One region of the Micromonospora sp. CA-249363 genome, then DNA from elsewhere that is predicted to be linked to it. Evidence: riboswitches for the same ligand, from Rfam matches in the RefSeq annotation. Region 1 holds a riboswitch; each other region holds the start of a gene.
What was found. A riboswitch is a leader RNA that binds a small molecule or an ion and turns the genes downstream of it on or off. The one in region 1 is predicted to bind cyclic di-AMP.
Positions count from the first base shown of each region.

Region 2: another riboswitch for cyclic di-AMP. It lies ahead of ACQPZK_RS02755 (coiled-coil domain-containing protein); the one in region 1 lies ahead of ACQPZK_RS10155 (C39 family peptidase).
Region 3: another riboswitch for cyclic di-AMP. It lies ahead of ACQPZK_RS00415 (NlpC/P60 family protein); the one in region 1 lies ahead of ACQPZK_RS10155 (C39 family peptidase).
Region 4: another riboswitch for cyclic di-AMP. It lies ahead of ACQPZK_RS13145 (transglycosylase family protein); the one in region 1 lies ahead of ACQPZK_RS10155 (C39 family peptidase).

Region 1 is NZ_CP192020.1:2,202,730-2,210,568, forward strand. It holds gene ACQPZK_RS10140 (acyltransferase family protein) at 1-189, shown strand, start outside; gene ACQPZK_RS10145 (hypothetical protein) at 391-996, shown strand; gene ACQPZK_RS10150 (hypothetical protein) at 1,174-1,941, shown strand; cyclic di-AMP (ydaO/yuaA leader) riboswitch at 2,227-2,367, shown strand; gene ACQPZK_RS10155 (C39 family peptidase) at 2,600-3,448, shown strand; gene ACQPZK_RS10160 (alpha/beta fold hydrolase) at 3,583-4,329, shown strand; gene ACQPZK_RS10165 (CDP-glycerol glycerophosphotransferase family protein) at 4,334-6,004, opposite strand; gene ACQPZK_RS10170 (D-ribitol-5-phosphate cytidylyltransferase) at 6,047-7,555, opposite strand; gene ACQPZK_RS10175 (ABC transporter ATP-binding protein) at 7,701-7,839, opposite strand, start outside.
Region 2 is NZ_CP192020.1:575,913-583,751, reverse strand. It holds gene ACQPZK_RS02785 (heavy metal translocating P-type ATPase) at 1-55, opposite strand, end outside; gene ACQPZK_RS02780 (hypothetical protein) at 68-1,006, opposite strand; gene ACQPZK_RS02775 (heavy-metal-associated domain-containing protein) at 1,021-1,230, opposite strand; gene ACQPZK_RS02770 (metal-sensitive transcriptional regulator) at 1,326-1,622, shown strand; gene ACQPZK_RS02765 (copper-translocating P-type ATPase) at 1,624-3,702, opposite strand; gene ACQPZK_RS02760 (YibE/F family protein) at 4,016-5,374, shown strand; cyclic di-AMP (ydaO/yuaA leader) riboswitch at 5,541-5,671, shown strand; gene ACQPZK_RS02755 (coiled-coil domain-containing protein) at 5,676-6,698, shown strand; gene ACQPZK_RS02750 (carbonic anhydrase) at 6,757-7,479, opposite strand; gene ACQPZK_RS02745 (helix-turn-helix transcriptional regulator) at 7,639-7,839, shown strand, end outside.
Region 3 is NZ_CP192020.1:86,478-94,316, reverse strand. It holds gene ACQPZK_RS00440 (pentapeptide repeat-containing protein) at 1-809, opposite strand, end outside; tRNA gene ACQPZK_RS00435 (tRNA-Gly) at 1,007-1,080, opposite strand; gene ACQPZK_RS00430 (zinc metalloprotease) at 1,284-2,270, shown strand; gene ACQPZK_RS00425 (pyridoxamine 5'-phosphate oxidase family protein) at 2,346-2,894, opposite strand; gene dcd (dCTP deaminase) at 2,972-3,550, shown strand; gene ACQPZK_RS00415 (NlpC/P60 family protein) at 3,604-4,644, opposite strand; cyclic di-AMP (ydaO/yuaA leader) riboswitch at 4,657-4,791, opposite strand; gene ACQPZK_RS00410 (N-acetylmuramoyl-L-alanine amidase) at 5,027-6,982, shown strand; gene ACQPZK_RS00405 (NlpC/P60 family protein) at 7,041-7,839, opposite strand, start outside.
Region 4 is NZ_CP192020.1:2,866,568-2,874,406, forward strand. It holds gene htpG (molecular chaperone HtpG) at 1-1,785, shown strand, start outside; cyclic di-AMP (ydaO/yuaA leader) riboswitch at 2,010-2,177, shown strand; gene ACQPZK_RS13145 (transglycosylase family protein) at 2,177-2,845, shown strand; gene ACQPZK_RS13150 (hypothetical protein) at 2,921-3,274, opposite strand; gene dinB (DNA polymerase IV) at 3,378-4,565, opposite strand; gene ACQPZK_RS13160 (VOC family protein) at 4,623-5,060, opposite strand; gene ACQPZK_RS13165 (GNAT family N-acetyltransferase) at 5,130-5,831, opposite strand; gene ACQPZK_RS13170 (FMN-binding glutamate synthase family protein) at 6,593-7,839, opposite strand, start outside.

The sequences.
Region 1 (7,839 bases):
AACCTGGTGCTCGCCGGGTTGCTGCACCGCTGGGTCGAGACCCCGATGATGCGCCGGCTCGCGCCCCGCCGCCCCGCCCGTCCGCCGCTCGTTCCCCACCAGCGCACCCCGGAGGCCGGGGGCGGTGACGCCGACGCGGGCGTGTCCGCCCGTCCGAACGCGCAAGATCACGCTCGATCCTGGTTGTAGTGGTGTCGTCGGCCGATCGAGGCCACTACAACCAGGATCGAGCACGATCACGGCTGGCGGTGCGGCACCAACCCGAGCGGCGAGCAGCCGACGCGCGCCGGCTCGCGTCCCCCGTCCACGCTGGTCGGACGGGTCGGCGCGGCGCGGGCCGACACGCCCGTCGCCGATGCGCCCGGGCGGTCACGACGGTAGCGTGAGGCTGTGCTCCCGGTCGCGCTCACCTGTCCCCTGTGGTGGGTGGCGCGCTGGGCGACCCGGGTGCTGACCAGCCTCGCCGTGCTCGCTCTCGCCCTCGGCGCGGCCCCGACGCTGCCGCCGGCGTCGACCGCCCCGGCCTCGCCGTTGGCCGTCGAGTCGCTCACCCTCGCGGAGCCGCTCGGACCGTCGACCGCGACCCTCATCGACCGCGCCCTCACCGGCTGGGCCGCCCCCGGCGGGCAGGCGGCCCCCGGCGGGCAGGCCGCAACCGGCGGGCAGGCCGCCGCCGGCTGGGCCGACGCCGGGTGGGCGGCCCTCGCGCAGGCCGCCGCCGCCCGGCAGGCCAGCGCCGGGTGGGCCGCCGCCGGGCAGGCCGACCGTCGGGTTGCCACCGGGCGGGCCGCCTTCGACCGGGTCGGCGAGGAACGAGCCGCAGAGGTTCGCTCTGACGCCTCCGCGCGGTCGGTCGACCCGCAGCCCGCCCTGCACGGTGGTCCGGACGCGCTGCTCCGCCCACCGGCGGGCGTGACCTCGGCGCGCACGGGGTCGGAGCGGTTCCTCCGAGCCGCCGGCTCGACCAGTCGGGCTCCGCGCGCCCCGCCGGCCTAGCGGGTCAGTCACCGGGGCGGCACGCCGTCCCGCGAGCGCCGGAGTACGGCGCGCGCCGAGCCCTCCACCATCGGCGGCGCCGCCGGGCCGAGCGCCCGCCACCGCACCTGACGACACACCGCCGCACCCGCCCGTGCGGTATCCAATCGCTTACGTGCTCATGCCGAGGTGCCGATCATGGAAACCGTCGTCTTCTACCAGTTCCTCACCGAGGTACCCCAGGCCGCCGCCATCTGGTCGGCCCTGTTCCTGCTGGCGCTGACGGTCCTCGCCGTCCTGGTGGCCCGCCCGGAGCGAGACGCGCCAGAGGCCGACCACGTGCCGACACCCACCGCCCGTGAGGTGGCCGTCGCCGAGATCGCCGACCTGCGCCGGTACGCCGAGGAGGTGGCCGTGGCCGCCGCCCGGGCGGCGCGGACCGCCCGAAGACTGCGCGCTGACTGGCTGGTCGCTCAGGAAGAGGCGCAGCGGGCCTGGACGGCGTACGACGAGGCGGACATCGCGGCCCGCCGGGTCGCCACCGCCGGGGCGCTGCCGACACCGCGTACCCCGCACACTCCCGCCGAGTACGCGGCCCGGGAGCGCTACCTGCACCGTGCCGCCATGGCGGCGCACTGGCGGGGAGAGTTGACCATGGCTCAGCTCGCCGACGTGTTCGGGCACCGGCGCGGCTGGGACCCCCGCCGGCACCCGGTCGAGCAGGAGACGCTGCTCATCCGGGCGATCCGTGACACGAGGCTGGCCGAGCACCGGACGGCCGTCGAGCGGGAGCGGTCGACCTGGCGGGACGCCGAGATGGCCGCCGAGTCGGCGCGCGCCCTCGCCGAGGAGGCGTACGCGGCGGCGGTCCGGTCGCGGCCGACTCCGGCGCTCGCACGGCGCACGGCGATGCGGCCATCGCCCACGGCCGTCGTGGCACGCTGGCGTCCGGCCCGGGCCGGTTGAGCCCGATCTGTTATGTGAGGCGGGTCACCGGCAGGGGAATTCGGGCGATCGGCATCATCGGCGGCCATTGTGCCCGCGATTGTGGCGGCGTTGTCGACGGCCTGTCCGGTTGTCGCCCACAGGTGCCGCCGGAACCGGTTGTCCCATCGAGTCACGTCATCGTCAAGACGCGCAGAAATTGCTGGGCCGAATGATGTTTACGCAGGTCGGCACGGCTTGGCAGAGGCCATACCGACCAGTACTGTCGTCCCGTCCGGTGCGGTTACCGATCGCAGGAGGCGACGCCGCGCCGACCCGCTCAATCGTGATCAACGAACCGGGGACCCACAGTAAGTCCGGGGTGAATCCGCGAGCCACGGCCCGCGGTAGGGCGATCTTCCCGCCCGAATCCGTCAGCTAACCCGGTAGGCGGTGACGGAAGGAGTTCCATCCTCGTGCAGCACCCCTCGCCCCCCTCTTTGTTCCTCCGCCTCCACGGCGACGCGGTGTCCCCGCTCATCCGCCTCGTGACGGTGAGCTGACCCCCGGGTCACCGCCCCTTCCCGCCCGGCCGCGCCGGGCGCTCCCCTGAGCGGTTCATCATCCGCGGGCCTCCGCCCGTGCGCTGACGCCTGCCCGGATGCCGGTCGAGCCCGGTGTGCCGCTCTCCCTGTGAACCGTGGAGGACCTCGTGAAGCACACCCTGCAGCGCCAGCTCCGTCGCCTCGCGACCGAGCGTCCGTACCAGATCGTCGCCGCCTCCGCCGCGGCCCTCGCGATCGCCACCACCACCGGTGCCCTGGTCGCCGGCGCCGACGACGCCCCCGCCGGCCCGCGCACCCCGACCACGGTCGCCGAGATGCGCAGTGACACCGTCGCCTCCCGTGGCGAGCTGCGGTCCGCGGCCCCGTCGGCGAGCGTCGCACCGAGCACCGCCGCCCCGGCCACCAGCGCCGCGTCCCCCGCCGCGAAGGCCACGAGGAACCCGGACGTCACCCGGAAGCCGACGCCGCCCAAGCCGCCCGCGACGAAGGTGCTCGACTACGACTACGAGGCGCAGAACACCTACTACAACTGCGGCCCGGCGGCCACCCGCAACGCGCTCAGCGCCAGCGGCATCGACCGTACGCAGGAGGAGCTCGGCGCCGAGCTGGGCACCACCGAGATGGGCACCAACTCGGCCGAGGACACCACCCGGGTGCTCAACGCCGAGGTGAAGGGCTCCCCGTACCGCACCCGGATGTTCGCGGGCGCGCCCAGCCCCGCTCAGATGGACCGTCTCCAGTCCGACGTCGTCAAGGCCATTACCGACGGCCGGGGCGTGGTGGCCAACGTCGTCGGCGACGCCACCGACACCGCCGGCGGCTGGCACTCCTACGGCGGTGGGCACTACATCGCCGTCGTCGGCTACAAGGACAACGGCCGTACCGTGCGGATCGCCGACTCGGCGAACCCGGCCGACCCGGCCTACTGGATCACCACGATCGACCTGGCGAACTGGATCGCCACCCGGGGCTACTCCGCCTGACCAAGGCGCGACATCCCACGACGCCGCGGGCGCCGTCTCCCACGAGGGGCCGGCGCCCGCGGCGTCTCCGTGTCGGGGCGCGACGCCGGTGAACGGCTCTCGTACCGGGCCGCGAACCGTGGGAGACTGCGGCCGTGGTGGATGAATCGGGTGGTCAAGCCGGCCGTGAGCCGATCCTGTTGCTGCTGCACGGCATGGGGGCGACGGGTGACGTGTGGCTGCCCTGGGCGCCACTACTGGAGCAACACTGGCCCGGCCGGTGGCTGGCGCCCGATCTCGCCGGTCACGGCTGGTCGGCGCCGCTGTCGTCGTACTCCTTCGAGGGTTTTGCCCAGCGGGTCGCCCAGGGCCTGGCCTCCGACGACCGCATCGTCGTGCTCGGGCACTCGCTCGGTGGCGTGGTCGGCCTGGCGCTGGCGGCCCGCGCCGCCGGCCTGCCGGTGGACGCCGTGGTGGGGTTGGGCATCAAGGCCGTCTGGTCACCGGCCGAGCTGACCCGCGCCGCGGACCTCGCCGCCCGCCCGGTGGGCTGGTTCACCAGCCGCACCGAGGCCGCCCGCCGGTATCTGCGGGTCGCCGGCCTCACCGGTCTGGTCCTCCCGGACCACCCGATGGTCGACGCCGGTCTGCGTCAGGTCGACGGCCGGTGGCGGCTCGCGATGGACGACGCCGCGTTCGGGGTCGGGGCGCCCGACCTGGCCGCGCTGCTCGCGGCGACCGACGTGCCGGTGGTGCTGGCCCGCGGGGAGCACGACCCGATGGTCACGGACGCGCAGCTCAAGGAGTACGGCGTACCGGTCGCCACGCTGCCCGGTCTCGGGCACAACGCGCACCTGGAGGATCCGGCGGCCGTGCTGGCGTTGCTGGACCCGTACCGCTGATCGATCAGGCGGCGGCGGGCGCGGGTAGTTCCCGGGCCGACGTCAGCTCGCGGCGGGCGGCGGTGAGGAACCCCTCGGCGTACGACTCGGCCGGGAAGTCGCCCAGGTACCGGCGGCGGGTGGCCCAGCGCGCGTCGGCCAGCGGATCGGTGTCCAGCAGGGCCGTGAGCACGACGTCCACGTTGGACATGTCACGCCGCAGCACGTAGCCCGAGCCGGCCAGCGGGAAGTGCTCGGTGAACCGCTCGCCCTCGCCGCCCATGTCGGTCACGGCGTACGGCTTGCCCGAGTAGAGGTAGTCGGAGATCACCCCGGAGACGTCGGAGACCAGCGCGTCCGAGCGGTTGACGCACTCGGTCAGGCTCAGCTCCCGGGCCGCCGTGCCGAACACGTGCTGCCGGCCGGTGCGAGCGCGGTCGGCGGCCAGCAGTTCGGTGAGCCGGCCCAACTGGCGTGCCGACGCGGGGTTCTGCGTCGTGTACGGGTGCGCCCGCAGGATGACCGTCGCGCCGCGCCCGAGCAGCTGCCGCAGCAGCTCCTCGGCCACTGGCAGGGAGCAGTAGTCGGCGTCGGCGTGGTGCCCGGTCCAGGTCGGGGTGTAGAGCACCGTCGGGTGCGACAGGCCCCGCGCCGGCTCCTGGCGTACCTCGATCGACTCGACCTGGGGACGCCCCACGACGACGAACTTGTCCGCCGGGATCTGTACCCCGGCCCGGGCGTACCGGTCGATCGCCGCCGGCCCGGCCACGAAGATCCGGTCGAAGATCCCGGACACCGGGTTGGCGCTGGGCGCCTTGTCGCTGTCGCCGTGGTGCAGTTGGACGTGGGTGAGCTGGGTGAACCGGATGCAGTGGCTGTTCTTCGCCCCGTGGTTGACGTAGAAGGCCACCCGTAGGCTCGGCACCAGCGCCTCGTCCATCGCGCGCAGGGTGGGGCAGTAGACCACCGGCGCGTCGGTGGCCGCGGCGATCGGCGCGAGGAACTCCGGCTCACGGACCAGCACCAGGAAGGGCCGGCCGATCCGTTCGAGGTACGGCAGCCACATGGTGACCTGGTACTCGGAGCCGGGCGGCGCGGAGAAGTAGAGCAGGAACTCCGGTTCGTGCCGGCGTAGCGCGCGGCCGACCTGCCCACCGCCGGCGGCCGGACGGAACCGTCGCCGGGCCAGGTCCAGCGCGACCACCCCGGCGCCGGCGGCCACCAGCAGGCTGGCGGCGAGCGCCACGAGGGCCGGCAGGGTCAGCGCGGCGGCGACCGCCACCACCGCGAGCAGACCCAGCAGGGCGACGCCGAGTCGGTCGGCGATCAGTGGCGTCCAGGCCCGCACCGGCAGGTTGGCGGTCCGGATCTCCAGGTTGCCCGCGGTGCGCAACGGCCCCACGAGCAACACCAGCCCCAGCAGGACCAGCGCCGTGGCGGCCAACGCCGGGTCGAACCCCTCGTCGAGGCGTCGGGAGTAGCCGACCAGGACCGCCGCGGCGATCAGGGCGGTCTCGGCGACCAGGTCGGCGCCCGGCCGGATCCGCTGCTCGGCGGCCGCCGCCACCAACGCGGCGACGGCCAACGCGAGGCCCCATCCGGTGCCGCCGGTCAGGGCCAGCACGACGAAGGCCAGCACGGCGAGCCCGGTGCTCAGGCACCGGGCGGCCAACTTGCGAACCAGGTCACCACGCATGTCGCTCCGTTCGCCGCCCTCGCTGTCGCGGTGCCGTCGGCGTCAGTTCGCCGAGGCCGCGGCCGGCGTCTCGGACCGGTCCGGGCCGGACTGCGTCGGCACGGACGGACCGTCACCAGGCGCCCGGCGTACGTCGATGACCTGGCCGGTCAGGTCGGAGATCAACACGTCGAGCGAGGACTGGGCCACCGCCTCCGCGGCCAGCAGGGTGTTCTCCGGCTCCTCGCCGAAGGCCCGCGTCCGCATGGGGGTCGCCGTCCGCTCCGGGTTGATGCAGTTGACCCGTACGCCGACGTCGGCCCACTCGTCGGCGAGCGCCTGGGTCAGGTTGACCAGGGCGGCCTTGGTGGACGAGTAGAGCGCGTAGCGGGCCCGACCCCGGGTGTACGAGCTGGAGGTGTAGAGCAGCAGCTGACCCTTGGTCTGCTGCAGGTACGGAAGGGCCTGTCGGGCGATGGTCACCGGACCGACGAAGTTGACCTGCAACACCCGGTCCATCGTCTCCTCGTCCATCTCGGCCAGGGCGCCCCGCTCCAGGATCCCGGCGGTGACCACCACGTGGTCGATCCGGCCGGTGGCCTCGAAGGCGGTCGTCAGCGCGGCCTCGACGTCCTCGGCGCGCTCGACATGGGTGCCCGTGGTGGAGCGGCTGAACGGGAAGACCTGCGCGCCGTAGCGCCGTGCCAGCTCGGTCAGCTCGTGACCGATGCCGTAGCTGCCGCCGAACACGACGATCGTCCGGCCCGTCAGCTCCTCGGTGTAGCTGCGGTGGTCGGTCAGCCGGGGCGCCTGCGCCGCCGCGAGCTGGAAGAGCTTGTCCGCCAGGTGCACGTCGACCGGGTGGGTGACCTTGATGTTCTCGTCCGAGCCGTCGATCACCTTGATCGGCGTGCCCGGCAGGTACCGCAGCACCACGCCGCAGTCGTCGGTGGCGGCGAAGTCGGGGTCGTCCTCGGCGATCCGGTACGCCTCGCGGATCGTGGGGGAGCGGAACGCCTGCGGGGTCTGTCCCCGGCGCAGCCGGGAGCGCACCGGGATGTCGGTGATGCAGTCGTTCTCGTCCACCTGGATGATCGTGTCGGCGGAGGGGATGGCGACGTCGACGGCGTCGTAGGTCCACAGCGCGTTCACGCACTCACGGACGATCCGGCCGCTGAGCAGCGGGCGGACGGCGTCGTGGAAGAGGATGTTGCAGTCGGCCGGCCCGACGGCGTCGAGCGCGATCCGGGTGGTCGCGTTGCGGGTGTCGCCGCCCTCGATCACCTTGGTGACCTTGCGCAGGCCGGCCTTCTCGACGATCTGCCGGGCGTCGTCGACGTGGCCGGTCGCCATCAGCACGATGATCTCGTCGATCTCCGGAGCGGCCTCGAAGACCGCCAGGGTGTGCTCGATGATCGGCTTACCGGCGATCTTGAGGAGCTGCTTGGGGATGCCGAGGCCCAGCCGGGTCCCGGTGCCGCCGGCCAGCACCACGGCCACTGTCCGCGAGGGCCGCCACGGTGCGGGGGTCTCCGTTGCGGCGTCCGGGCCAGTGGTCTGGTCCTGCGTCATTGCCGGATCCTCACTCTCAGGTTTGCGTTAACGGAAAGTTCCGCCCGAGCGGCGACGGAATGAACCTTAACGCGCGGACCGCGCCGCCCCAACGCGGGCGACGCGGTCCTGGTTGCCGTGTCGATGCCGGGGGTTGGCCGGCACTCTACTTGCTGTTCGCGTACGCCTCGTACGCGCGGATGACCTCGTCGGTCGGGCCGTCCATCCGAATGAGGCCCGATTCCAGCCAGATCGTCCGTTCGCAGGTGTCGCGCACGGAGGAGAGCTGGTGGCTGACCAGGAAC
Region 2 (7,839 bases), 1.6 Mb from region 1:
TCGCCAGTTCGATCCGGTTCGGCGCCTCGGGCAGCGGTCTGCTGGTGGTGGTCATCGTCCGATCCCGTCAGTTGTGCCCATGCCCGGGGGTGCCGTGGTCGGCCCCGCCGGTCGGTGTCGGCGCACCCGTCGCGGCCGGAGCAGCGCCGGCCACGACGGTGAACTCGGCGGTGTGCACGCGCCCGCCGTGCTGGAAGTCGAGGTAGAGCCGGTAGACGCCGGTCGAGGGCACCTCGGCGTGGAAGGTGACGGCGGGGCCGGGCGGTGTGCGCCCGTCGCCGGGCGTCCCGTCCGGGTGTACGTGCAGGTACGCCAGATCACCCCGACGCAGCGCCACCAGGTGCCCGTACGCACCCAGGTAGGGCTCCAGGTCGGTGACCGGCTGTCCGGCGCGGCTCACCGTCAGGGTGAGCGCCGAGGTGCGGCCCGGCTGCGGCGTGCCGGTCAGGGTGACGGTGTAACCGTCGACCGTGGTGCTGGTCGCCGGGGCGGGCAGCGTCCGCTCGGTCAGCTCGCCGGGAACGGTGACGTCCACGCCGAGGGTCAACGGCTCGCCCCCGGTCGGGGTGAAGTCGGCGAACGCCCGCCACTGCCCGGCACCGGCCAGCGGGTTGGCGACCCGCCAGGTGCCGTCCGGGGCGAGTTCGGGGTGGACGTGCCGGAAGCCGGACAGGTCCCGCCGGGCGACGATCAGGTGCATCCGCTTGTCGTGCGCGACGTCGTACCTGGTCACCGGCCGACCGTCCGGCCCGTCGATCCGAAAGGCGAACTCGCCGGCGGGCGCGGTGACCGGCTGGAGCGTGTAGCCCCGGTCGGAGACGAGCAGTCCGCCCGGAACGAGGTCGGCGGCCTCGCCACTCGTGGTGGGGGCCGAGGTGCGAGCCACGTCGGGCCGGGTCTGCGCGACCGGGTCGACCGGGTCGACCACCCGGCCGACCCCGTACGCCGCGCCGAAGAGCGCCGCGAGACCGAGGGTGAACGCCCCCAGCCTGGTCACCGTGGTCATCTCGGATCTCCGCCTCACGCCTCGACGAGGTCGTAGCCGGCCTCGTCGACCGCGGCCCGCACGGCGCCGGTGTCCACCGGCTGCTCGCTGCTGACGGTGACCTGGCCGGTGGCGAGGTCGACCCGCACGTCGCGCACGCCCTCGATCGCGCCCACCTCGGCGCTGACCGCGCTGACGCAGTGCCCGCAGGTCATGCCCTGGACCTGGTACGTCGTCTCGACCATCGGATGTCTCCTCTCGTAGTACCGGTACCCGGTGGGGGTATCCCGGCAGGAACGGACATTACCATACCCCCCAGGGGTACGCTATCCTCGTCGTCATGACCGCACCCACCCCGATCCGCGGGTACACCGCCAGCAAGGACCAACTGCTCGCGCGGCTCCGCCGTGTGGAGGGGCAGGTCCGGGGCATCGAGAAGATGGTCGACGACGACCGCTACTGCATCGACGTGCTCACCCAGATCTCCGCGATCCAGGCCGCGCTCGACAAGGTGGCCCTGGGCCTGCTCGACGGGCACGCCCGGCACTGCATGCACGAGGGAGCGGCCGAGGGCCGGGCCGACGAGATGGCCAGCGAGATGATGGCGGCCGTCGGCCGGCTCATGAAGCGCGGCTGAGTCACGGCTCCCGGTCCGGGTCGAGCCGAACCCGGCGCAGCAACTGCGCGTTGAGCGCCACCACGATGGTGGACGCGGACATCAGCACCGCCGCCACCGCCGGGCTCAGCGCCACCCCGGCCCCGGCGAGCACCCCGGCGGCCAGGGGCAGCGCCACCACGTTGTAGCTCGCGGCCCAGGCCAGGTTCTGCCGCATCTTGCGGTACGACGCCCGGGACAGCCGGACCACGGCGTCGACGCCGCGCGGATCGGACGACGCCAGCACCACTCCGGCGGACTCGATCGCCACATCGGTGCCCGCCCCGATCGCGATGCCCACATCGGCGCGGGCCAGCGCCGGCGCGTCGTTCACCCCGTCGCCGACCATCGCCACGGTCAGGCCGCGCCGCTGGAGTTCCGCCACCCGGCTGTCCTTGTCGGCCGGCAGCACCTCGGCGAAGACCTCGTCCGCACCTTCCCGGAAGCCGAGTTCGGCGGCGACCGACTCGGCCACCGGCCGCGCGTCCCCGGTGATCATGGCGATGGTGCGGACCCCGTCGGCCCGCAGCTGCGCTATCGCCTGGCGGGCCTCCGGCCGCACCTCGTCGGTCAGCGCGAACGCCGCGAGCACCGTGTCCGGCAACCGCAGGAGATACAGCACCACGGCGCCGCGCGACGACCAGCGCCCGGTCGCCTTCCGCAGCTCGTCCGGCAGTGGTCCACCCCGCTCGCGCAGCAGGGCCGGCCCGCCGACCGCGTACTCCGTACCGTCGACGGTGGCCCGCACCCCGCGGCCCGGCTGCGAGCGGAAGCCGGCGGCACGGGCCGGCCCATCCGGGCCGGCCGCCGCCACGATCGCGCGGGCCAGCGGATGTTCGCTGTCGGACTCGACGCCGGCGGCGATCCGCAACGCCTCGTCGCGCCCCACGCCGGGGGCCGTCACCAGATCGGTGACCGCGTGCTCGCCACGGGTCAGCGTCCCGGTCTTGTCGAACAGCACCGCGTCGACGGTGCGCATGCGCTCCAACGCCAGCCGGTCCTTGACCAGGATCCCGCTTCGGGCCGCCAGCGCCGTGGAGAGCGCGACGACGAGCGGGATGGCCAGGCCGAGCGCGTGCGGGCAGGCGATCACCAGAACGGTGACGGTACGCACCACCGCCTGGTCGGGCTCACCGAGCGCGATCCAGACCAGCAGGGTGAGCACGGCGGTACCGGTGGCCACGTAGAACAGCGCGGCGGCGAACCGGTCGGCGAGCAGTTGGGCCTGCCCACCCGAGCGCTGCGCCTGCGCGACCATGCGCTGGATACCCGCGAGCGCGGTCTCGTCGCCCAGCGCCTCGACCCGGACCCGGATGGCCGAATCGGTCGCGACCGTGCCGGCCACCACCCGATCGCCCGTGGACCGGGCGACCGGACGCGACTCGCCCGTGATCATCGATTCGTCCAACTCCGCGTCGCCGTCGACAACCCGGCCGTCGGCCGGCACCCGACCCCCGGGTCGGACCAGCACCACGTCGTCGACCCGCAGCTCGTCGACCGGTACGCGCTCGACCTCGCCGTCCGCCGCCACACGCTCGGCCTCGTCGGGCAGCAGCGCGGCCAGCGCCGCCAGCGCACCCCGGGCCTGCCCGATGGCCTTCATCTCCTGCCAGTGGCCGAGCAGCATGATGGTGACCAGCGCGGCCAGCTCCCACCAGAAGTCCAGGTCGAAGGCGCCCAGGCTGGTCGCCAGCGACGCGGTGTACGCCACGGTGATCGCCATCGCGACCAGCAGCATCATGCCCGGCGCGCGGTCCCGGATCTCCCGTACCGCGCCGACCAGGAACGGCCAGCCACCCCAGAGGAACACCACCGAACCGAGTACCGGCCCCGCCCAGGAGCGACCCGGCACGTCCAGCCGGAGCCCGAGCCGGTCCATCACCAGGTCACTGGTCAGCACCACCGGCACGGTGAGAACCAGGCAGACCCAGAACCGGCGACGGAACATGGCCGGGTCGTGCCCCGCGTGCTTGTCGTGGCCGCCGTGCTTGTCGTGGCCCGCGTGCTCGTCGTGCATGGCGTGCTCGTCGCGAGGTCGGTGATCGGTGGGGTGCTCGGGCATGACTCCACCATCGCGCTCCGACCGGGGCAGTGTCAGCGGTTCGACTCCCCCGACACATCCGCACGACCTGCGGCCCCCCGTCGCACTGGTTAGCATCGTCCAGCGATGACCCACCGGATCCCGCCGCCGAGCCGGGCGACGATGCCGCCACGGCGCGGCCCCGTACCGCGCCGGCCGGGCCGCTTCATCACTCTCCGTGATTGCCGCCTCGCCAGTCGGCGAGCCGACGCGCTCATAACCGCGTTCGTCCGGCGGAGCTGAACCGCACAGCCCGCCGGCACGTACCCCGCACCGGATCGTTGGGAGTCTCGCATTGGGTTCCGACCACAGCCATTCCGCTCGACCCGCACCGCCTCGGGTCCGACGGATCCTCGTCGCGACGGTGGTGCCGCTCTTCGTGGCCACCGTCGTCGCCGCCGTGGTGCTGTGGCCACGGGACGGCGCACCGCAGAGCGGCGGTGGCGCGGACGTGCCCCGCTACCACGGCACGGTGACCCGGGTGGTGACCGAACCGTGCCCGCCCTCGGCAAGCCCGGAGGGCTCGCCGACCAGCGGGCCGTGCGGCACCGTGGACGTACTCCTCGACGACGGGCCGCGCGCCGACCAGCGGGTGAGCACGCCCGTCCCCGCCGGGCCGGGTGCGCCGCGGGTCGAGGTGGGCGACGACGTCGTCCTGGTCGAGCTGGCCGACCCGACCGATCCCGCCACCAGCACCTGGAACATCGCGGAGCACCAACGCGGGACGCCGCTGGTGTGGCTCGTGGTCGTCTTCGCCGCCGCCATCATCGCGTTCGGCCGGTGGCGGGGCCTGGCCGCGCTCGCGGGCCTGGCCGCCAGTTTCGCCATCCTGCTCACCTTCGTGCTACCGGCCATCGGCGCGGGCCGGTCCCCACTGCTGGTGGCGGTGGTCGGCGCGGCCCTGATCATGTTCGTGGTGCTCTACCTGACACACGGAGTTACCGCGCAGACCTCCGTCGCGGTCCTCGGCACCCTGGGCAGCCTGGTGCTCACCGGCGTGCTGGCGACCATCGCCACGGCCACCACCCAGCTCACCGGCTTCGGCAGCGAGGACGCCACCACTCTCTCGATGTTCCAGACCAATGTGGACCTGCGTGGCCTGCTGCTCGCCGGGATCATCATCGGCTCACTCGGGGTACTCGACGACGTGACCGTCACCCAGGCCGCCACCGTCACCGAGCTGGCCAACGCCAATCCCGGGCTGAGTCGACGGCAGCTCTACCGGGCGGCCACCCGGGTCGGCCGGGCGCACATCGCCTCCACGGTCAACACCATCGTGCTGGCGTACGCGGGCGCGTCACTGCCGCTGCTGCTCCTGCTCACCGCCGACTCGCGCCCCATCGGGCAGATCCTGACCAGCGAGTTCCTCGCACAGGAGATCGTCCGCAGCGCGGTCGCCACGCTCGGCCTGATCGCCGCCGTACCCCTGACCACCGGGTTGGCCGCAGTGGTGACCGCGGCGGGATCGACGGCCATGCCCGACGCGGACGCCTCGCCACCGCGCCCCCGCGCGGACCGCACGGAGGCGTTGGCCGCTCTCAGTTCCCCGCCAACGGGTCGGGCCGACGGGCCCGACCCGCAGCGGGACGCACCCCCATCCACCGCCACCACCGGGTGGCCAGAGCCGAACAGGAGCACGGATACGGCATGGTGACACTCCTCAGCGTGACCGGATCGGGCACCCGCCCTGAGAACCGCGTCACTGGTCACTCAACGCCATGGCGAAATGACGCTTTTAGTCGGCATCAGGACGTAGCTCAGGCGGTGGACTCTCGGGTAACCTCGCTGCCGGTCACCGACGAAGGCGCGCAGCGGCGCCTGCGGTGCCACCGCCCAATCGCCAACCGGCGAGCCGGGGACCCAGGTACGTGGGGTGAATCCGCGACAGCGGTAGGGGCCACTTCCGCCCCGAACCCGTCAGCTAACCCGGTCGGCGGTCGACGGAAGGGAAGATTGTGACGGCACCCCTACGCCGCTGGTTGACACCCGTGGTGGCCGTGCTTGCTGCGCTGACCGTGCTCGCCGGGCCCCTCCCGGCCCACGCCGCCCCGACGCCCCCCACACCCTCCGGGCACGAGGAGGACGGCGACGAGCCCAAGCTGCTCACCGACGTCATCGAGCAGACCAACCGGGACTACGTGGCGGCCAAGTCCAAACTGGACAAGTCGAAGAAGCGGCAGCTCGAACTGGCGGTGGAGGTCGACCGGGCCAAGGCGGACCTGGCCGCGCTGGCCCCGCAGGTCGCGCAGATCGCCGCTCAGTCGTACCGGACCGGACGGGTCGGCGCGATAGCGATGCTGCTGGAGAGCGACGCCCCCGACTCGTTCGTCCAGCGGGCCGCGGCGCTCGACGAGATGAACATGGTCAACGAGAAGAAGCTCGCCGAGGTCAACGCGGTGAAGGCCCGCGCCGAGCAGGCGAAGCTGGCGCTCGACGCGGAGGTACGCGAGCAGCAGAAGCAGACCGCGCTGATGGCGAAGGACAAGCGGGACGCGGACAAGGCGCTCGCGCTGGTCGGCGGTAAGGGCTTCACCGGCGGTCTGGTCGACGCCACCTCGCCGGTCGCCCGGATCGGCCCGGGTCGCACCGCCGACGGTGACTGGAAGCCCCAGTCGTGCAGCGAGAAGGACCCGACCACCTCCGGCTGCGTCACGCCGCGCACGCTGCACGCGTACAAGGAGGTCAAGCGGGCCGGGTTCAACCGGTTCGTGGGCTGCCACCGCAACGGTGGACCGTACGAGCACCCGAAGGGCCGCGCCTGTGACTGGTCGTTGCAGAAGAGCGGCTTCAGCCCGTGGCACAACAACGACACCCGGATGTACGGCAACAACGTGGCCGCGTTCCTCATCCGTAACGCCGACCGGCTCGGCATCTACTACGTGATCTGGAACAGGCAGATCTGGTTCCCGGCGACCGGCTGGAAGTCGTACAGCGGGCCGTCGAACCACACCGACCACGTGCACATGTCGCTGCTCTGATCCGACGCCCAGCAGTGCGAGGGCCGTCCCGCCGTCCGGCGGGGCGGCCCTCGGCGGGTCAGACGGCGGCGGTCGCGGCCGGGTCGCCCGAGGGCTCGTCGCCCGTGGCGGCGCCGGCGGGTACGGGGGTCACGGGTCGCACCACCCCGGCGGCGAGCCGGTACGACATGCCCACCACCGCGCACCGCCCCCGCGCCACCTCGTCGGCCAGCACGGGCGACTGCCCGAGCAGCGTCTCGACGGTCTGTGCGATGTGGATGTCGACGATGCCGTCGATGTCGTCCACGCCCTCGGCGGTGGCTCGTCGGAGGCTGGGCAGCACCGCGTCGACCACCGCCGGAAGATGTCCCGGGGGCGCGACGCCGGTGGCGGCCGATTCGCGGGCCGCCTGCACCGCGCCGCAGGAGTCGTGGCCGAGCACCACCACCAGCGGAGTGCCGAGGACGGCCACCGCGTACTCGACGCTGCCCAGCACCTCGGGCCCGATGGTGTGCCCCGCCGTGCGGACGACGAAGAGGTCGCCCAGCCCGCGGTCGAAGATGATCTCGGCGGCCAGGCGGGAGTCGGAGCAGCCGACGATCACTGCGAAGGGGTGCTGCCCGTCCGCCACGGCGGCCCGGTGCCCAGCATCCTGGTTGGGGTGGCGCGGCTCTCCGGCGACGAAGCGACGGTTGCCGGAGAGAAGCTCGGCGTACGCTCGGGCCGGCTCCGTCGTGATCGACGCTCGATCGGCGGCCCGCTGCGTGCCCGGCTGCCCGCCGGGCGTACCGGAACGGCTCATCCCCGCACCTCGTCTCCACGCGTTTGACCTGCTCAACGGCCTTTTCAGCCGGGCCGGCGGTGGGCGCTGGCTCGCGCTCAACGGTCACACGCACCGCAAGATGCGTCAAGATATGCGTGATTTAGATTTCATACGTTGACCCGGAAAGGCAGCCCCACGATGGCGAGCACGGCGGCCGGCGCCGGCCGGAACTGGACATTTCTCACCAACCACGGGCACGTGCTGCTCGCCATCGCTCGCGACCCCACCGCCCGGCTACGCGACGTGGCGGCAGAGGTGGGCGTCACCGAGCGGGCCGCCCAGGCGATCGTCGCCGACCTGGAGGCCGAGGGTTACCTGAGTCGTACCCGGGTGGGGCGT
Region 3 (7,839 bases), 2.1 Mb from region 1:
CCATAGAACACGGCTCCCTCGCAATTGAGATCAACGAAGGCGCAGTTATGGAAGTCTACGTCTACCAGCGTGGCACCACTCAGAACCGCACTAACGTCCGTCCATGCAGGATCGCCGTATTCGTTCGGCTGAGGTCCACGCCGCCTGGATAGACGCTTCGTCCAACTCTCTGAGGACTTGACAACTTTAGGACTACGCAGACGTGAAGCAAAGACGCCCTGGATCGTTAGACGCACCTGAAGCTCTTCATATCCATTGCGCTGCTCGATCGAATCCGCGGAACTGACGATTAAAACCTGCCCCTTGTCGCTGACTTGCACTTCGGATTTCGGCTTCTCGAAGGGCCCTGAGAAAGGCATGCGGAGATACGCGGCGAGCACCTCCACACACATCTGCCGCCCCTCCGCCCAGTCGTCAGCTAGGGCCTGGAATGCGTATACGCCGGATAGACGGACTGCCGCTTTTTCCGAACCTAGTTGTTCAGCAGCAGCCTTGAAACGTTCGTTGTATAGTTTTATGTCGTCACGCCGAGAATTCAACTCGGCTCTGCGATCGTCTTCCTCCTGCAACCGCTGTTTGCGATAGGCGACAGCTAGGGCGACTACAGCACCGACACCGGCTACTACCGCCAACGCCAATTTGACGCCGTTGTAGACCTCCCCGAGAGTTGCGGTGCCCCCTCTCGGCAACTTGGGTGATCCTAGAGCTAGCCACAACAGGTAGGATGCTCCCGACGCGAGGAACAATGCACTTAGCAGCAGTATTAGAATGTGGCGCACCAACCCGACCTTAAAGACTTTCTTACGCACCACATCACCTCTTTTCCGTTTGGCATACTAACTCGGATCAGGCGGGGACACCCGCAGTGGATTGTCCTCCTTGTCAGGAGGCTTGACGAAGGCGACAGACCGGCACTGAGGCGAGCTGGTGGTTCATCCCGGTCCAACTTGACCTAGAACCACGGAAGCCCTGGCGGGACGTGTGTCCTGACCAGGGCTTCCGCACGTGGAGCGGGTGACGGGAATCGAACCCGCACTGTCAGCTTGGGAAGCTGATGTTCTGCCATTGAACTACACCCGCGAGCGGCACCACTGTACCCGAGTCGTCGCAGCCGTGCACCCAGCCACCCCCACGTGCCGACCACCCCCGCTCGCGCCCGAAGAAGTTTCCAGACGGCAACATATGGCCGTTCTCAAATGCATCGATGGGTTGTAACGTCGGCCACACCTTGCCAGCCATGGCGTGACACACCCCCTGCCGCGCCGCCAGAAAGAGGTGGGCCCATGGGACTCCGTCCCAACCTGCTGACCCGGCGTGTCGCCGGTGTCGCGTCGACGACCCTCGCACTGCTGCTCAGCACCGCCGCGATGGGCGTCGTGCCGGCCGCTTCGGCCTTCTCCGCGGCACCCGGTGGCACCTGCGCGGAGCCGGCCGACAGCCATGCCAACACCCGGGCGAAGCCCGGTGCCCCAGCCCTCCACGAGCCCAACGAGCTGACCGCCAAGCAGGTCCGCGATCGTGACGCCGACCTTGCGGCGGCGTTGCGCGAGCGGGCCAACTACCGGGCCGGCGCCGGTGCCACGACGCTGACCGCCACCGTCACCATCCCGGTGGTGGTGCACGTGATCCAGGAGAACAGCACCCGGGCCGGCGGCAACATCCCCGACTCGATGATCACCTCGCAGATCAGCGTGCTCAACCAGGCCTACGCGGGTGGGACCGGCGGTGCGGCCACGGCGTTCGCCTTCCGACTCGACTCGATCAACCGGGTGACGAACCCGTCGTGGTACCCGATCGTCTACGGCTCGTCGGCGGAGCGGTCGATGAAGTCGGCGCTGCGGGTGGGCGGCAAGAACACGCTCAACATCTACCTCGGCGAGTTGAGCGACGACCTGCTGGGCTGGGCGACCTTCCCACAGCGCAAGCTCAGCAGCACCGACGGCGTGGTCGTTCTCGGCGAGTCGCTGCCGGGCGGCACCGCCACCAACTACAACCAGGGCGACACCGGCACGCACGAGGTGGGCCACTGGCTGAACCTCTACCACACCTTCCAGGGCGGCTGCGGCGGCTCCGGCGACGGTGTCAGCGACACCCCGGCCGAGGCCTCACCGGCCTACCAGTGCCCGACCGGGCGCGACACCTGCTCGGCGACCGGCCTGGACCCGATCACCAACTTCATGGACTACACCTACGACTCGTGCATGTACCAGTTCACCACCGGACAGGCGAGCCGCATGCTGACCGCGTGGAACGCGTACCGCGCGGCCTAGCTCTCCTCACGTACACCAGGTGCCGGCTCCGTCACGACGGAGCCGGCACCGGCGTTTTCATCCCCAGGACCGTGGTCAGGCGGCCGTGCACTGGACGTCGCGGTTGCGGCGGGTCGGGCGCTTCTGCGGTACGGCGGCAGGCGCGGCCGCCGCGGGCGGTGTCTGCGGATCGAGCCAGACCTGGACGGCCGGATGACCCACCGCGATGCCCAGGCCGTGCTGCTCGCGCCGGGTCAGCATCGCCACGTCGACGGTGAACTCGAACAGTCGCCAGTCGACCTGCGGCTCCGCTCGGGCGCTCTGCGCCAGTCGGGCCACCCGGACCGGATCGGTGACCGGCCAGGCGTGGCCCGCCACGTACGCCTCGTCGTCGCTCTCCTCCGGGGGGAACGAGTGCAGCGCGTAGCGGCCGTCCCGTTCGAGGTCGCGGCGCTTCGGCGAGTCGATGATGAAGCAGAACAGACCCTCGTCGGTGATGACCGGGGAGACCGGATGGACCCGGGGCCCACCGTCGGCACGGACCGTGGCCAGATAGCCGAAGCCCGGCCCGTACTGCTGCAGGAGAACGCGGATCCCGTCGGCGAGGCGGGGCTCGTCGGCGGCGAAATCGGACCAGGAAGCCATGCGGGCATTCTATCGAACAAATGTACGAGGAGCGACCTCGACACGCTGGTCACCGCCCACCTCGCTATGGTGGTCCGATGCTGCTCTCCGACCGTGACCTGGTCTCCGAGATCAAGGCCGGCACGCTGGGCCTGGAGCCGTTCGAGCCCACCCTGGTCCAACCCTCCAGCATCGACGTACGACTCGACCGACTGTTCCGGGTCTTCAACAACCATCTCTACACCCACATCGACCCGGCGATGCAGCAGGACGACCTGACCTCGGTGGTCGAGGTGCCCGACGGCGAGCCGTTCGTGCTGCACCCGGGGGAGTTCGTGCTCGCCTCGACGCTGGAGGTGATCTCGCTCGGCGACCAGCTCGCCGGCCGACTGGAGGGCAAGAGCTCACTGGGCCGCCTCGGCCTGCTCACCCACTCCACCGCCGGGTTCATCGACCCGGGCTTCTCGGGGCACGTCACGCTGGAGCTGTCCAACGTGGCGAACCTGCCGATCACCCTCTGGCCGGGTATGAAGATCGGTCAGCTCTGCATCTTCCGGCTCTCGTCGCCGGCCGAGCACCCGTACGGCTCGGTGGTCTACGGGTCGCGTTACCAGGGTCAGCGGGGGCCGACGCCGAGTCGCTCCTGGCAGAACTGGCGCGCCTGGCCGACGCGCTAGGGGACGACGAGGGCCCGCCGCGAGCGATCGCGACGGGCCCTGAATGCGTCCGGTCAGCCCGGACGGCCGTAACTGTGGATGGGCCCGTCGTCGACCTTCTTCATCTTGACGGGCACACCGGCCTGGGAGGCGTGCACCACCCAGCCGTTGCCGACGTACATGCCGACGTGGTGGATGTCGGAGTAGTAAAAGACCAGGTCACCCGGGCGCAGGTCGCCCTTGCTGACGTTCCTGGTCACCCGGCTCTGCGCGGCGGCGTTGTGCGGCAGTGACACACCGGCCTTCGCCCAGGCGGCCAGCATCAGCCCGGAGCAGTCGTACGACTCCGGCCCCTCGGCGCCCCACACGTACGGCTTGCCGATCTGGGCACAGGCGAACTTGACCGCGATGCCGGCGCCGCCTCCGGGGTAGCTGGCCGGGCAGGGCGCCGGACGCAGCGGACCGCCGCCGCCGTTGCCGTACACCTTGAGGCGCAGCTTCTGCAGCCGGTCGATCTCCTCGTTGATCTGCTTCTTCTTCGCCGCCAACTGGGCCTCGGTGCGGGTCAGCTGGGCCACCATCTCGTCCAGCGGGGCCTTCTGCCGGGCCAGCTCGTTGCGCAGGTCCGCGACCTGACGGACGTCCTCCTGCTGGTTGTGGGCGAAGCGGTCGAGCATTTCGAGCTGACCGACCATCTCGCTGGGCGACCGGCTGCCGAGCATCGTGTTGACGGTCGACAGGTTCTCACCCATGTACGCGCGGACGGCCAGTGCGCTGACCTTGTCCATCGCGGCGTCGACCTGACGCTCCAGCGGCGCGATGCGGGCGGCGAGCGCGTCGGCCTGCTTGCGCTTGAGGGCCAGGTCGGCGCGGGTGGCGTTGTGCCGCTCGATGATCGGTTCGAGCTTGTTCCAGTCGTCGTCGATCTGGCGTTCGATCTCGGCGACGGACGGGTCGGCGTGGGCCACCGTGGCGCTGCCGGTCAGGACGACGGCGACGCCGACCAGGGCGGCGAGGGCGGTGGTGAAGCGGGACCAGCGTGGACGCGGCACGGTCGAGGTCGGGTCGGCCGGAGCCGACCGTCCGGACGACGGCCGCGGGGCTTGGAGGGCCACCGGGTTCCGTACTCCTTCTTCCTGACCGCCTACCGGGTTAGCTGACGGGTTCGGGCGGGAAGTGGGCGCCCTACCGCAGGGACTGCGGATTCACCCCGGGAACGTGGGTCCCCGGCTCGCTCGCGAGCGACTCGGCGGTGTCGGTCCGTTACCGCCCGGGGTGGGCAGACCTGCTACCGGGCCGACGAATGACCAGAGTAGAGACGGCCGTTACCGATCCGCAACCCGTGCGGCCGTGACACTCCGTACCGATTGGGGCGGGCCATCGAGCGGATGTGAAGGATTCTTTCCGCACGTTTCGAAACATGGAAAGGTATTGACGCAAGCCGCCAGGCAGCGCGAAGGTGACCGCACCGATACCCGTTCACATGTAGGGGGTTCGATGAAACGTCCGATCCTGCTCGCCATCGCGCTCGTCACCGCCGTGGCGGCCGTACCGTTGCCCTCCGGCCCGGCCTCCGCGGCCCCCGCCGCCGACCGCCAGCAGCAGTACGCCGCCGCGGCCACCGAGTACGGCGTGCCGGTCGACGTACTGCTCGGCGTCTCCTACCTGGAGTCGCGCTGGGACAGCAACGCCGGCACGCCGAGCACCAGCGGTGGCTACGGCCCGATGCACCTGACCGATGCCCGCCACGTGACCGCCCTACCCGGGCGCGGCCACCACGACTCCCCGGGAGAGGACCCGCGCGGCGACGGTTCCCGTCGTGCTCTGACACCCGCGCCCGCCAGCGAGAACGCGCCACCCACCGCCGCGCTGCAGACCGTGGACGCCGCCGCCGCGCTGACCGGCGCCACCGTCGAGGCGCTGCGCACCGACCCGACGACGAACCTCCGGGGCGGCGCCGCGCTGCTGGCCGCGTACCAACGGGAGATCGGCGCCCCGGTCGGAGTCGGCACCGACCCGGCCACCTGGTACGGCGCGGTGGCCCGCTATGCCGGCGCGGACAGCGCCGATGCCGCGGCGGCCTTCGCCGACGAGGTCTTCACCACGATCGGCGCCGGCGAGACGCGGGTGACCGACGACGGCCAGCGGGTCACGCTCCCGGCCCGAGCGGTACGACCCGAGCGGTCCTGGCTCGACCGGCTGGGACTGCGGCGACTCGCCCGCCCGGACGGGTTGGAGTGCCCCCGCACCGTGTCCTGTGAGTGGATCCCCGCCCCCTACGCGGCGTTCGGCGACGGCGACTACGGCAACCACGACCTGTCCGACCGGCCCGCGCGGCAGAAGATCGAGTACATCGTCATCCACGACACCGAGGCGAGTTGGGCGACCACCCTGCAACTCGTCCGAGACCCGACCTACGTGAGCTGGCACTACTCGCTGCGCTCGGTGGACGGCCACATCGCCCAGCACGTCCGCACCAAGGACGTCGCCTGGCACGCCGGCAACTGGTACGTCAACGCCAAGGCGATCGGGCTCGAACACGAGGGCTTCGCCGCGCAGGGCACCTGGTACACGGAGGCGATGTATCGGACCTCGGCGAAGCTTGTCCGGCATCTCGCCCTGCGCCTGGGCATCCCGCTGGACCGCCAGCACATCATCGGCCACGACAACGTGCCCGGCACCACCGCATCGACGGTCCGCGGGATGCACTGGGACCCGGGGCCGTACTGGGACTGGACGCACTACTTCGACCTGCTGCACGCCCCACGGCTGGACACCGGCACCCCGGCCACCGGGCTGGTCCGGATCGACCCCGACTACGCGACCAACCAGCCGGCGTTCACCGGATGCGTCACCCCGGGGACGCCGTGCGCGCCACGCGGCTCCTCGTCGGTGGTGCTACGCAGCGCGCCGTCGGCGGACGCGCCGCTGGTCAACGACATCGCGCTACGCCCCGACGGCACGCCGAACACGATGGACGTGTCGGACCACGGCGCCCGCGCGTCCGCCGGCCAGACGTACGCGCTGGCCGGCCGGGAGGGCGACTGGACGGCCATCTGGTACCTCGGGCAGCGGGCGTGGTTCCACAACCCGGCGTCCGCGCCGACGGCCACCTGGACCGTCGGGATGGTGGTCACCCCGAAGCCCGGCCGGGCCACGATCCCCGTGTACGGGCGGGCGTACCCGGAGCAGGCCGCCTACCCGGCCGGCGTGCCCTACCAGGCGATCTCACCGTTGCAGTACACCCTCGCCGCCGGCCAGCGGTACGCCGTCGGCGCGGTGCTGCCCGGTGAGTACTACCGGGCCAGCACGTTCGACGGCTCCTCGCCGGGCGACTGGACGGTGATCCGGGGCCAGAACCGGTACGCCCAGATCCAGTTCGGCCACCGCGTCATGTACGTCGACCTCGCCGACGTGCAGCTCCTGCCGTCACCGGTGGGCGCACCCCGCTGAGGAACCACGACGGCCCCCGGTCGGTGTGACCGGGGGCCGTCGTCGTGCGTGGTGGGGGTCAGCCAGGTCGGCGGAACCCGGCGACCGGCATCGTGTTGATGCTGGACACCTGCACCGGTTTGCCGGCGCGTGGTGCGTGCACCATCTGGTTGTTACCCAGATACAGCCCGACATGACTCAGGCCGGAGTAGAAGAAGACCAGGTCACCGGCGCGGGCGTCGGCGCGCGAGACGGCCTTGCCCTCGTTCCACTGGTCACCCGTGTGGTGGGTGAGGTAGATCCCGGCCGACTTGTAGGCGTACTGGGTCAGGCCCGAGCAGTCGAACGCGTTCGGGCCGGTGGCGCCCCACACGTACGGATCGCCGACCTGCTGGCAGGCGGTCCTGATCGCCTTCTGCGCCGCCGCGGAGACCACACCGTTGATGGTCGGGCAACCGGCGGTCTTGACCGTGGTCTTCGGCATCGACGCTTCGAGCTTCTTGATCTCGGCGTCGATCTGCTTCTTCTTGGCCGCCAGCTCGCTCTGCTGCTTGGTCTGGGTGGCGATGAGCGCGTCCAGCTTCTGCTTCTCGCCGTCGTACTTGGCCCGGACGGCGAGCACACCCTCGACCTGCTTGCGCTCCTGGGCGGCGAGCCGGTCGAGGAGGGTGAGCTGCTCGGTGAGCGTGTCCGGCTTGGCGCTGACCAGAAGCGCGCCGATCTCCTGCGAGGGACCCGACATGTAGTAGCGGGACGCGAGGTCACCGACCCGGTTGAGGGCCAGCTCGCTCTGCAGGGCCAGCGGCTCGATCTTCTTCTGCAGTTCGGACGACTTCTTGCGGTTGACGTTGAGTTGCGCCCGCACCTTGTTGTACTTC
Region 4 (7,839 bases), 660 kb from region 1:
GACAAGCTGCGGCTGGCGACGCTCGTCGACAAGGATCTCGTCGCCGACACCGACGACCTGCACGTCGCCATCGAGGTCGACCGGGACGCCCGCACACTGACCGTTCGGGACAACGGCATCGGGATGACCCGGGACGAGGTGGTCCGGCTGATCGGCACGATCGCCAAGTCCGGCACCGCCGAGCTGCTGCGCCAGCTCCGCGAATCTGCCGACGCCCGCGCGTCGCAGGAGCTGATCGGGCAGTTCGGCGTCGGCTTCTACGCCGCGTTCATGGTCGCCGACCGGGTCACCCTGTTGACGCGCAAGGCCGGCGAGACCGGCGGCACCCGCTGGGAGTCCACCGGCGAGGGCACCTACTCGATCGAGTCCGTCGACGAGGCGCCGGCGGGCACCTCGGTGACCCTGCACCTCAAGCCGGCCGACACCGAGGACAACCTGCACGACTACACCGCCGAATGGACGATCCGCGAGATCGTCAAGCGCTACTCCGACTTCATCGCGTGGCCGATCCGCATGCGCGTCGAGCGCCCCGGCGCCGAGGGTGAGCCCGCCACCAGCGAGGTGCAGACCCTCAACTCGATGAAGGCGCTGTGGGCACACCCCCGCGACGAGGTCGACGCCGCCGAATACAACGAGTTCTACAAGCACGTCAGCCACGACTGGGCCGACCCGCTCGAGGTCGTGCACATGAAGGGCGAGGGCACCTTCGAGTACGAGGCGCTGCTGTTCCTGCCCAGCCACGCCCCGCTGGACATGTTCTCCCCGCAGGGCCGCCGTGGCGTCCAGCTCTACGTCAAGCGCGTGTTCATCATGGACGACTGCGAGCCGCTGGTCCCCACCTACCTGCGCTTCGTCAAGGGTGTCGTCGACGCCCACGACCTGTCGCTGAACATCTCCCGCGAGATCCTCCAGCAGGACCGGCAGATCCAGATCGTCCGCCGCCGCCTGGTCAGGAAGGTCCTCGCCACCGTCAAGGACCTGAAGGCCAACCACGCCGAGCGCTACCGCACCTTCTGGACGGAGTTCGGCGCGGTGGTGAAGGAAGGGCTGATCGACGACACCGACAACCGCGACACCCTGCTGGAGATCCTGTCGGTCGCGTCCACCCACGACGCGGCGGAGCCCACCGACCTGGCCGGCTACGTCTCGCGGATGAAGGACGGCCAGAACGACATCTGGTACGCCACCGGCGAGTCCCGGGCCACCATCGAGAACTCCCCGCACCTGGAGGCGTTCCGGGCCAAGGGCCACGAGGTGCTGCTGCTCACCGACCCGGTCGACGAGGTGTGGGTCGAGCGCGTCGGCGAGTACGACGGCCGGCCGTTGCGCTCGATCGCCAAGGGCCAGGTCGACCTGGACACCGACGAGGAGAAGCAGCAGGCCGAGGCCGAGCGCGAGCAGCAGCGGCAGGAGTTCGCCGCGCTGGTCGACTGGCTGGGCACGACCCTGGCCGACAGTGTCCGGGAGGTCCGCCTGTCGTCGCGGCTGACCACCTCACCGGCCTGTGTGGTCGGTGACGCGCACGACCTCACGCCGACGCTGGAGAAGATGTACCGGGCGATGGGACACGAGGTCCCCTCGACCAAGCGGATCCTGGAGATCAATCCGGGTCATCCGCTGGTCGCCGGGCTGCGCAAGGCCCACGAGCAGGGCGACTCCGGCCCGGCCCTGACCGAGACCGCCGAGCTGCTGTACGGCCTGGCGGTCCTCGCCGAGGGTGGCGAGCTGGCCGACCCGGCTCGGTTCACCCGTACGCTCGCCGACCGGCTGGCGCGCACCCTGTAGCCGCTCGCGGCCGGCGGGCGCCGATGCAAGGAGCCCGCCGGCCGCTCCCGGACACCGACACCGCCTGATCGGAAACGGTCCACGATGGTCGGTGCACATCCTCATGCCGTCCGCAACCGCTGGCGGGGACGCCTCGTGTGGACCGGTGAACAACTTCACAAGCGGTGGGCGACCGTCACCCACCGTGCCTACCGTCGGTCGGGTCCACCACCGTGGACGCCGCGACCGGCAACGCCAAATCCTGCCCCCGGTCGTCGGAAACAGAACCCGGGCAGGAGCGGGGGACCCAAGTTCCTCGGTGCATGTCACCTCGGGGTGAAGCCGCCAGCGCGCGGCCGGGCTCCTCGGCCCGAACCCGACAGCTCACCTCGCCGGCGTGGAGGAACGTTCCATGACGTCTGCGTACACCCCCCGTCATCGACGGGTCACCACCCGCCGCGTCGCCGTCGGCACCCTGGCCGTCGGCGCGGTCACCGGCGCCGTCGCCCTCTTCGGCCCGGCGGCTCCGGCCCAGGCCGGTGTCAACTGGGATGCGATCGCCCAGTGCGAGTCCGGCGGCAACTGGAAGATCAATACCGGGAACGGTTACTACGGCGGGTTGCAGTTCTCCCAGGGCACCTGGGCCGGTTACGGCGGCAAGAAGTACGCCGCCCGCGCCGACCTGGCCAGCCGTGGCGAGCAGATCGCGATCGCCGAGAAGGTGCTCGACGGGCAGGGCATCGGCGCGTGGCCGACCTGCGGCCGCAAGGGCGGCTCGTCGGGCGGTTCCTCGACGAAGTCCACCGCGAAGTCCTCGACGAAGTCGACCTCGAAGTCGTCGACGTCCACCTCCGGCAAGGAGCGGTCGTCGCGCGGCGACCAGCCGGCCACCCGCGGTCACGAGCGGACCGCCCCGACGGCCAGCGGCGACACGTACGTGGTCACGGCGGGGGACACCCTGTCGGAGATCGCCGACCGGAACCCGCGCACCGGCGGCTGGCAGGCCCTGTACGAGCGCAACCGTCAGCTGATCGGCGCGGACCCGGGTCTGATCTTCCCGGGGCAGCGGCTCGCTCTCTGACGCACAACAGACGAACGCTCGGCCGGGGAACCGGCCGAGCGTTCGTTCGTCTGGCGCTGTCCTCGCGGGACGGGGTCAGGCCGCCGAGGCGGTCCTCGCCTCGCGCCGGGCCATCACGTCGGCGTTCCAGCCCCAACGCTGCGCCGGCGCGGGAACCTCGGCCGGCCAGCCGGCACCGGCCCCGGCACCGTCGACGGCCGACTCGACCGACTCGGGGGTGCTGCGGGCCAGTCGCAACGACTGCTCGGCGGTCGTACGCGCCGCGCACGGCCAGGACTGGCCGGCGCACTGGAGATTGCGGCAGTGACCCTCGTCGTCGGCTTCGTGGGCATCGAGCACGTCGACCGCGAGCTGCCAGAGCAGCGGGTCGGTCACGTCGTGCGGGCGTTCGGCGCGACGGCTCGGTCGGTCGCTGGTCTCGTCGGACATGGGCCCCCCTCGTCAGGCTTTCGCCTCAAGATTTCACCCGTGTGCGACCGGCTAAACCGCCGACCTGCTGTGATGTGTCTCCGGTCGCACCGAGCGGGGCGTTCTAGTCGGGCAATAGCGGCATCTCGACTCCGGGAGCGCGGCCGAGCAGCACCGCCCGGGTGAGCGCCGTCGAGCCGAAGCGGTCGCGGACCGCGTCCACGGCGGCGTCCAGGTCAGCCCCGGTGTCGGCCTGGAACGGCAGCTCCGGCTGCACCGGGTTGTCGTCCAGGTTGCCCACCGAGACGCCGAGCAGGGTGACGCCGCGCCGGTCGATCTCCGGCAGGGCGGCCCGCAGCAGTGTCCGCGCGGCGGCGAGCAGCGGAGTGGTGTCCGCGGTCGCCTTGCGCACGGTGTGCGAACGGGTGGCGCGGGTGTAGTCGCCGAAGCGGAGTCGTAGCACCACGGTGCGTCCGGACCGTCCGGCCGCCCGCATCCGCCGGGCGACCCGGTCGACCAGGCCGGCCAGGATGGCGTCCAGTTCCTCCGGCGCGTGGGGGGTGCGCCCCAACGCGTGCTGCGCGCCCATCGAGCCCCGGCGGCGGCCCACCTGCACCGCCCGTGGGTCGCGGTTGTGGGCGAGAGCGTGCAGATGCCGGCCGGCGCCCGCCCCGAGCAGGGACACCAGCGCGGCCTCGCCGAGGCGTGCCACGTCGGCGACGGTACGGATCCGGCGTTCCCGCAGCTTCGCAGCGGTGACCGGGCCGACGCCCCAGAGGCGTTCCACCGGCAGCGGATGCAGGAACGCGGTCTCGGCATCGGGGGCGACGACCAGTAGCCCGTCCGGTTTCGCCACCCCGCTGGCCACCTTTGCCAGGAATTTCGTCCGGGCCACACCCACCGTGATCGGCAGGCCGACCCGGTCGCGGACCTCGCGGCGCAGCCGCTGGGCGATCTCGGCTGGCGTGCCGGCCAGCCGGCGCAGCCCGCCCACGTCGAGGAACGCCTCGTCGATGGAGAGCCCTTCGACCAACGGCGTGGTCTGCCGGAAGATCTCGAACACCGCCCGGCTCGCCTGCGTGTACGCCGACATCCGGGGTGGCACCACGATCGCGTCCGGGCAGAGTCGTCGTGCCTGGTGACCGCCCATCGCGCTGCGGACACCCCGCGCCTTCGCCTCGTAGCTGGCCGCCAGCACCACGCCACCGCCGACGATCACCGGCCGCCCACGCAGGCGCGGGTCGTCACGCTGCTCGACGGACGCGTAGAAGGCGTCCAGGTCGGCGTGCAGGATGTGGGCGCCGTACGACACGTACACATGTTCGCATGATGGCCGTTCGTCACGGCAGTGAGCTGGGAGAACTTCCGCTCAGTCGAGGCAGAACTCGTTGCCCTCCGGGTCCGCCATCACGATGTGGCCGGCGCCGAGCGGGGGAGCGGGCTCGTGTCGGGCGAGCCGCTTGGCGCCCCGGGCGACGAGCCGGTCGGCCTCCGCCTCCAGGGCCGCCATCCGGTCGTCGCCCGTCAGCCCGGGCGCGGCCCGCACATCGAGGTGGACCCGATTCTTGGCCTGCTTGCCCTCGGGCACCCGCTGGAAGAACAGCCGTGGCCCGGCCCCCGTCGGGTCGACGACCGCCGACGCGTCGTTGCGGCGCTCCGGCGGCACGCCCATCGCGTCCAACGCGGCCTCCCACGAGTCGAAGTCGCCGGGCGGGCCCTGCAACTCGTAGCCGAGGGTGTCGGCCCAGAACGCCGACAGGGCGGCCGGATCGGCGGCGTCGAACGTTATCTGCACTTCACGGGCCATGACAGCCTCCTCAATCCTGGTCTGGTCGGTCGGTCCGCCATCCTCTCGCGACGGACCGACAGGATCGGGTCACAGGTCGTCGAACGGGCGGGCGTAGCGGAACTCGCCCCGGATCGACTCGCGCCACGCGGTCAGTGGGCGGGCCATGAAGTACTGCGGGCCCCACGGCTGCGGCGGCGTGACGCCCAGCTCAACGGCCGGTCGGAACCCGAAACGCGGGTAGTACCCGGGGTGCCCGAGCAGCACCACGAGGGGTTCGTCGCGGGCGTCGGCGGCACCGAGAACCGCGTGCATCAGGGCGCTGCCGACGCCGCGCCGCTGCCACCCGGGCAGCACGCCGAGCGGCCCGAGGCCCAACGCCACCGGCGCGCCCGCAACGCGGGCACGCGTGGCCACCACGTGACCCACCACCAGGCCGTCGGTATCGGTCGCCACCATTGAGTACGCGGGCAGCCACCCGTCGTCCGCGCGCAGCGCGTCGACCAGCGTGGCCTCAACCGGCAGGCGGCCGGCGTGACCGCCATTGATGGTCCTGGTGGCGGTGTCCGTGCTGGTGGCGTCGTCCGGGCCGTGGTCCGGGCCGTGGTCCGGGCGGTGATCCGGCTCGTGGTCCGGGCGGTGATCCGGGCCGTGGTCCGGGCGGTGAACCGGCTCGTGGTCCGGGCGGTGGTCCGGATCGTTTGCAGGGCCGTGGTCGGCGGCGGCGAAGGCCGCGGCGTGCACGGCCCGGATGGCGTCGACATCGGCGGAAGTCTCGCGTCTGATCAGCACCGCGCCACCATAGGCGCGCCGGGTGCACGCCTCCAGGAGATATCCCGAGCTGCCGGACGACGCCACAGGAGAACTCGGGCGTACCCGCTTCCTGCGCGGTGCCGGATGGCATCGCAGAGGCGTCGGGACGCAAGCACCACGAGAAGCGTGATGCCTGTCAGTCATCTTGATGACTCACAGGCATCACGCTCTTCGGGCCGGGCCGGGCCGGGCCGGGCCAGGCCGGGCCGGGGCGGGGCGGGGCGGGTCGAGTTCAGGGCGGGGCGGGGCGGGGCGGCCGTGGGTCGTGAGGCGGTGGGTCGTGGACCGTGCGGTGGTGGGCCGTGGGTCGGTGGCGGTGGCCGGTGGTCGCTGGCCTATGTGGTGGTGGGCCGTGGGTCGGTGGCGGCGGGCCGGTGGCCCGTGCGCCCGTGGGCCCGTGCGCCCGTGCGCGGTGGGCGGTGGTGGGTAGTGAGCCGGTGCCCGCCTGCCCGCCTGCCGCCTGCCCGCCTGCCCGCCTGCCCGCCTGCCCGCGTGCCCGCGGGCTGGTGGCGGTGGGCCGGTGGTCCGTGCGTCCGTGCGCCCGTGAGCGGTGGGCGGTGAGCCAGCGGCGGGGGGCCGGTGCCCGCGTGCCCGCGGGCTGGTGACGGTGGTCGGTGGGCCGGTCCCGCGTGACCGCGGGCTGGTGGCGGTGGGCCGGTGGGCGGTGGCCCGTGTGCCTGTGTGCTCGTGTGCGGTGGAAGGTGGGTCGTGGGTCGTGGGGCTTTGGAGGGTGGGCGGGATCAGCCGACGGCGGTGGGCGACGGCGGGGCGCTGCCGCCCTGGGGCGCCTCCGGGGTCATCAGCCGGATGATCTCCTTCTGGTCGGCGGGGGAGGGCAGGCCCCAGTGCGGCCGGTATCCGTACACCTCGTGCAGTGGGGTGGAGCCGGTGCGGCCGTCCAGGATCTCCACGGCGTCCGTGCCGATCAGGCCGGGGTGTTCCACGCCGCACGCCTCGGCAACCTTGGTCAGGTCCCGCCGGAGTGTCGCCAGGTAGTTGGCCGCCCGGACGGACTTGAGCGTCGGGTCGAGGCCCCGGGCGAGCCACGCGTTCTGTGTCGCCACGCCGGTGGGGCAGGTGTCGGTGTGGCACTTCTGCGCCTGGATGCAGCCGATCGACAGCATCGCCTCCCGGCCCACGTTGACCATGTCGCAGCCGAGCGCGAACGCCACCACGGCGTTGTCCGGCAGGCCGAGCTTACCGCTGCCGACGAACACCACCTGCTCGTGCAGGTCGTGCTCCGCGAAGACCTTGTAGACCCGGGAGAAGCCCTGCTGGAACGGCAGCGACACCGAGTCGGTGAAGATCAGCGGTGCGGCGCCGGTGCCGCCCTCGCCGCCGTCGACCGTCACGAAGTCGACGCCCCGACCCGTGTCGCGCATCAGCCCGGCCAGCTCCTGCCAGAAGCTCAGGTCGCCGACCGCCGACTTGATGCCCACCGGCAGGCCCGTCTCGGCAGCCAGCAGCTCCACCCAGTCCAGCAGGCTGTCGCAGTCGGAGAACTCGGCATGCCGAGACGGGCTCACGCAGTCCTGACCGGCCGGGATGCCCCGGGTGGCCGCGATCTCGGCGGACACCTTCGCGCCGGGGAGCAGACCGCCGAGGCTCGGCTTGGCGCCCTGGCTGAGCTTGATCTCCAGGGCGCGCACGGGTGCGCCGGCGACGAGGTCCTTGAGCCGGTCGAGACTGAACCGGCCGTGTTCGTCGCGGCAGCCGAAGTACGCCGTGCCGAGTTGGAAGACCAGCTCACCGCCGTTGCGGTGGTACGGCGACAGGCCACCCTCGCCGGTGTTCTGCAGACATCCGGCGAGGGCGGCGCCCTTGTTCAGCGCGGTGATGGCGTTGCCGGAGAGCGAGCCGAAGCTCATGCCGGAGATGTTGACCACCGATTGCGGCCGGAAGGCGCTTGCCCGTCCCCGGGCCGCGCCGAGCACCTTCGCGCAGGGCAGTCGTACGTCGTGCCCGGCCGTCGGCGACGACGGTGGCA